2 regions of the Pedobacter sp. TM02 genome follow, and region 2 is predicted to be linked to the other one. Evidence: riboswitches for the same ligand, from Rfam matches in the RefSeq annotation. Region 2 holds a riboswitch; the other holds the start of a gene.
What was found. A riboswitch is a leader RNA that binds a small molecule or an ion and turns the genes downstream of it on or off. The one in region 2 is predicted to bind S-adenosylmethionine.
Positions count from the first base shown of each region.

Region 1: it holds a riboswitch for S-adenosylmethionine, as region 2 does, so the genes downstream of both, metH (methionine synthase) here and AC6H1S_RS08295 (O-acetylhomoserine aminocarboxypropyltransferase/cysteine synthase family protein) in region 2, are expected to answer to the same signal.

Region 1 is NZ_AP046530.1:411,148-414,278, forward strand. Features, by position in the region: gene metH (methionine synthase) at 1-1,912, opposite strand, end outside; SAM riboswitch class I at 2,046-2,147, opposite strand; gene AC6H1S_RS01815 (Bax inhibitor-1/YccA family protein) at 2,317-3,054, opposite strand; gene AC6H1S_RS01820 (hypothetical protein) at 3,095-3,131, opposite strand, start outside.
Region 2 is NZ_AP046530.1:1,987,819-1,990,949, forward strand. Features, by position in the region: gene AC6H1S_RS08295 (O-acetylhomoserine aminocarboxypropyltransferase/cysteine synthase family protein) at 1-1,145, opposite strand, end outside; SAM riboswitch class I at 1,454-1,566, opposite strand; gene AC6H1S_RS08300 (trans-sulfuration enzyme family protein) at 1,755-2,876, opposite strand; gene AC6H1S_RS08305 (lipocalin family protein) at 2,982-3,131, shown strand, end outside.

The DNA of each region.
Region 1 (3,131 bases), 1.6 Mb from region 2:
TGCCTTTGTTTTTTACGGTTTCGGCAAATTCTACCAAACGCTCGGTAGCATCGGGCCTGCGGTTCAGCAATACATCTTCTACTCTTTCTAACAGCTCGGGCTCAATTTCCTGGTACACCTCCAGCATCCCTGCATTAACAATGCCCATATCCAAGCCAGCTTTAATGGCATGGAACAAAAAGGCAGAGTGCATGGCTTCGCGAACCACATTATTGCCCCTAAACGAGAAAGAAATGTTAGAAACACCGCCGCTCACTTTGGCGTAAGGCAGGTTTTCCTTGATCCAGTGGGTGGCGTTGATAAAATCGACGGCATAGTTGTTATGCTCTTCCAAACCCGTGGCAACAGTTAAAATATTAGGGTCGAAGATGATGTCTTGGGGTGGAAAATCCAGTTCATTGACCAAGATATCATAGCTTCTTTTACAGATTTCAATCCTACGTTCGTAGTTGTCAGCCTGGCCTTGTTCATCGAAGGCCATCACTACTACCGCCGCGCCATAACGCATAATTTTGCGGGCACTCTCTTTGAACTTTTCCTCGCCTTCTTTGAGCGAAATGGAGTTGACGATGCCCTTGCCTTGCAAACATTTTAAGCCGTTTTCAATAACCGACCATTTAGACGAATCGACCATGATGGGCAGTTTGGCAATATCGGGTTCGGAAGCTATAAGGTTGAGGAACTTGGTCATCGCCGCTTCCGAATCAAGCATGCCTTCATCCATGTTCACATCGATAACCTGTGCCCCGCCCTCTACCTGCTGGCGCGCTACGGTCAAGGCGGCCTCATAATCGCCACCCAAAATAAGCTTGGAGAACTTGGGAGAGCCGGTAATGTTAGTGCGTTCGCCCACGTTCACAAAAATGCTTTCGGGGGTAATGGTAACCGGTTCTAAGCCGCTCAAACGCATATAAGGTTCAAGCGTTGGGATTTTTCGCGGCGAAGCTTTGCTGGCTTTCTCGGCAATGCAGCCAATGTGGTCTGGCGTAGTGCCACAGCAACCGCCAACGATATTTACAAATCCAGAGGTAATGAAATCATCAACCAAATGTGCGGTTTCGTGAGGCATTTCGTCGTAGGCCCCAAATTCATTAGGCAAACCCGCATTGGGGTAGGCCGAAACGTAGCAGTTTGCTTTGGCGGCCAGCTCTTCGATGTGCGGGCGCATTTCTTTGGCGCCCAGGGCACAGTTAAAGCCAATGCTCAAAGGCTGGGCATGGCTAACCGAATTGAGGAAAGCCTCTGCGGTTTGGCCCGAAAGCGTTCTTCCCGAAGCGTCGGTAATGGTACCCGAAATCATGATTTCGAGCTTACGGCCAATTACTTCTTCATATTGTTTAATGGCCGCAATAGCCACTTTGGCATTTAGCGTATCAAATATGGTTTCGATCAGCAATACATCTGAGCCGCCATCAACCAAGCCGCGGATCTGTTCGTAATAGGCATCAAACAACTGGTCGTAGGTAATGGCCCTGAAGCCCGGGTCGTTTACATCAGGCGAAAGCGAAAGCGTACGGTTGGTAGGGCCAATGGCTCCGGCTACAAAGCATTGCTTACCCGGATTTTTGGCCATAAACTCTTGAACAGCCTCTTTAGCTACGCGGGCACCTTCAAAACTCAGTTCGTAAGAAAGGTCTTCCATCTGGTAGTCGGCCATAGAAATGCGTTGCGTACTAAAGGTATTGGTTTCGATAATATCGGCACCAGCCTGCAGATACTCGAGGTGTATTTCCTTGATAATATCGGGACGGGTGATGTTCAGCAAATCGTTATTGCCTTTTACATCGCAGGGGTGATTGGCAAAACGTTCGCCCCTAAAGTCTTCTTCGGTTAAAACGTAGCGCTGTATCATTGTGCCCATGGCACCGTCTATGATTAAAATTCGCTTCTCTAATTCTTCTCTAATGTTCATTCTTATTGTTAGATATTAGATTGGAGATGTGAGATATGAGAATCAGAAACTCATCACTGGTCTCAAATCTCAAATCTAATTTCTCAAATCTCAAATAGGCTTATCTCGAAAAGTCGGGCTATAGTTTGACTTTAACTTATCTTTTCCTGATTGCTCAGGATAGAATTTAGCACCTTGTTAGCACAGGTTGCTAAGACTTCGCAGGGTCTAATCCCTCCATCTTTCTGAATAAGCGGTACAAAAATGCAACAATGCCACATCAATTCCAAAAATATCGCGCTTAAACCAAATAAAATTACAAAGGCCATGCAAATGTGCACGGCCTTCGATATAATGTTTTGGATTTAAGAATTGTAGATGTACGATTTTGGCTTGGATTGTCCTAACCTTTAAATCGATGGATCTTATCTTCTGCTGCCAAAAAGACGAAGTAAAGAGAGCAACAAGTTAATAAAGGTGATATACAAAGACAAGGCACCCATCAATGCGAGTTTTTTGCTGTCTTCGATAGCAATTTCATTTCCTGCCTCATCCAAACCTTCGCCAATTCTTTTGATTTCCTGTACTTTATAGGCCGTTAAGGCGGTGAAAATGGCAACGCCTGCAAAACCAAGGATATAGTTCAAGGTATCGCTTCCGATGAACATATTGATTAAGCTAACAATAACCAATCCGATTACGCCAGCAATTAAAATAGATCTAAACTGGCTTAAGTCTACATCGGTTGTATAGCCCATAACGGCCATAACGGCAAAAATGCCCGCTGCCGCAACAAAGCAGATTGCGATTGACGATAAGGTGTAGATTAGTAGAATAAAGCTTAGCATTACCCCAGTTAAGATAGAGTAGAGGACAAATAAACCGACCAAAGTGCCAAACGAAAATCTGGAAATGCCGCCGCTAATTAAAAAAACTAGTCCTATGGGTGCAAAAATAGCGATGTAGCCAAAAATTGTAAAACCATTTTCGCCAACTAAATAGCTTAGTAATGCAGGTGTGGTAGCTAAAACATAAGCAGATACAGCTGAAATCGCCAAGGCCACAAACATCCAAAGGAAAACGTTGGCAAAGAATTTTTTAGCAACCGATCGCTCTTGTACAAAGACCGAATTGTCTTGATATTGATAATTTTGTTGTTCCATGTTTTTTGGTTTAAAAATATGTTGCGTTAAAAATACGGTTTTAATTTAACCTTTTTGTCAGCAGTTCGTCCACTTTT
Region 2 (3,131 bases):
AATGTTTTGGCGTCGCCCACATTGGCCAAATGGCTTACCAATTTTAAGCTGTCGACGAAGGCAATGGCCTGTTCCTTATCGCCGTTCAGTTCGAATGAAAGCACAGCCCCAAATCCGTTGCGCAGGTATTTTTTGGCATTGGCATGGTAAGGACTGCTTTCCAGGCCAGGATAGTTTACCTTAGCTACTGCCGGATGGTTTTCGAGCCAAGTTGCCAAAGCCAGCGCATTTTCTACATGGCGTTGTACACGCAATGACAGGGTTTCCAATCCTTGGAGCAACAAGAAAGAATTGAAAGGTGCCAATGCCGGACCAAAATCCCGCAGGCCTTCAACACGGGCACGGATAATGAACTGGATGTTGCCAAACGGGCCGTCTTGTCCGAAAACATCGTCGAAAATCAAGCCATGGTACCCTTCGGCTGGTTCGATAAATTGAAAGAATTTGCCGTTGCCCCAATTGTAGTTGCCACCGTCAACAATTACGCCGCCGATGCTGGTGCCATGTCCGCCAATCCATTTGGTGGCCGATTGTACCACCACATGTGCCCCATGTTCCAATGGTTTAAACAGATAGCCGGCTGCACCAAATGTGTTGTCTACAATTAGTGGCAGGTCGTATTGTTTGGCAATGGCCGCTATTTTCTCAAAATCGGGAATGCTAAACGAAGGATTGCCAATGGTTTCTACATAAATAGCTTTGGTATTGCCATCAATCTTGCTTGCGAAGTCGGCAGGATCATCGCCGTTGGCAAAACGGGTTTCGATGCCCAAACGCTTAAAGGCTACCTTGAATTGGTTGTAAGTACCGCCATATAAGTGGCTCGAGGCTACAAAATTATCGCCTGCCTGCAAAATGTTGTTCAAGGCAATAAATTGGGCAGCTTGTCCAGAACCTACGGCCAAGGCGGCAACTCCACCCTCTAATGCGGCAATCCTTTTTTCGAATACATCGGTGGTAGGATTCATTAAACGGGTGTAAATGTTGCCGAATTCTTTTAGCGCAAAGAGGTTGGCGCCATGTTCAGAATTTTTAAAGCCATAAGAAGTGGTTTGATAGATAGGTACGGCTCTTGAGCCAGTTGTAGGGTCTATTTCTTGTCCAGCGTGCAGCTGTAGGGTTTCGAATTTATAGGATGTTGACATGATTTCTAAGTTTAAATTGTAAATGCCTGAAACGATAAGTTGATTACGTTTGCCTGAAGTAGGCGAGTGGCTATTTTTGGCTTAAATCCAGCATTAGCCGTTAGCGTACCCTAATTTTTTAGGGCCTTCCAAATTGAACATACAAAGGGGAAGAATTTTGTGCTTAGTATATGCGACAGCACATACAACACATCAACTGTGCGTTACAGCAAAACTGATTTACATTTAAAAATGAAACCGACTGTTTGGGTTTTGAACCTGAATTTTCGCTAAGGAGCGACGATGAATTGAACTTTTTCATTTTCTTCAATTTATATTTCCAAACAACACCATGTTGCCCGGTCAGGAATTGGCACCTTCTCCGTTAGGGAGGGTTGCCAGTGGGTCAAAGAGCCTGTCTCTCGCCACTTCTTTATAAATCAAATCTTTAAAAGATATTGACTTGGAAATTCAGCTTTCGCCGAATAATGTTCCAAAGATATGTGAAAATCTGAAAACCTGCAAAATAAAATTTCGATTTATTTTTAAGTTATTGATTTTGAGTTATTTGCTGTAAATGGTTATGGACTAATAGTGGATGGTAGGTGGTCCATGTCCCATAAACTATTGCTATACAAATGCCAGTGCTTGGTCTAGGTCGGCAATCAAATCATCGATATGCTCTAAGCCAACCGAAATCCGAATTAAATTTTGTGGCGTTTTGGTATCGGGACCTTCAACTGATGCACGGTGCTCAATAAGGCTTTCTACGCCGCCCAGACTGGTTGCTTGTGCAAATAGGCTTACCTTGTTTACTACTGTTCTGGCTGCCGTGGCATCGCCATTAACCAAAATAGAAAGCATGCCACCAAAACCACTCATCTGTTTTTTGGCGATCTCGTGTTGCGGGTGCGAAGCTAAGCCTGGATAATAAACTCCTGCTATTTTAGGATGTTGCGCTAAGTGTTGCGCCAATTTTTCGGCATTTTCGCAATGTCCTTTCATGCGGTAGGCCAATGTTTTGAGGCTGCGCAACAGCAAAAAGCAATCGAAAGGAGAGGGTACTGCGCCACCAATCTGCTGAATATTTTTGATTTTCTCCCAAAATTCGTCTTTACGCGCCGTAGTTAAGCAACCGCCCAGTACATCGCTGTGGCCCCCAATGTACTTGGTGGTAGAGTGCATCACAATAGCGGCTCCCAACTTGATAGGGTTTTGCAAGCTGGGCGAAGCAAAGGTACTGTCGCAGGCAAAAATGAGTTGGTGTTTTTTGCAAATCGCCGCCAGCGCCTCAATGTCCGTAATTTTTAAAAGCGGGTTGGATGGCGTTTCGGCCCAAATTAGCGCTGTATTGGGTTTAATATGGTTGGCTACGGCCGAATGATCGGTCAGGTCAATAAAATCGAAAGTAAGGGTAGCCGCAAAAATGCTTTGCAGCTGTTTCTTAAAACCCCAGTACATATCGTCGGGGGCAATAATGTGGCTACCGGGTTCCAGTGCCTGAAATACAGCCATTCCGGCAGTATTTCCCGAAGAAAACGCGCAGCTGTCTTCGCCAAATTCGAGTGCGGTTATTACACTTTCCAGGGCCGATCGGTTTGGATTGCTCACTCTGCTATACATATGTCCGCCAGGGTAGCCGCCATCTTCGCCCCTTAAAAAAGTAGTAGAGAGGCTTATTGGCATGGTGACGTCGCCCGTAGAGCTTTGGGTTAAATGAAGAGCATGTATGGCCGCAGTTTCTGGTTTCATTTTTCAGGCTTAATTACTAGGGATTTAAAGCAAAGCTAAATTTTAATCTTAAAAGTTGTAGATTTTGGCAAGATTTGTGTAATTAGCATATTAAAAAACAAGTATATGAAAAGAATATTTTTAATAGCGGCTTTAATTTGTAGTTCAATAATAGTTTTACAAAGCTGTTCTCCGAAAACAACATCAGGCGCACCAGCCGTAAAGAGAAGCGGTGTAACCGGAAATTGGGTGCTCAATAACATTACTTTTGACGGT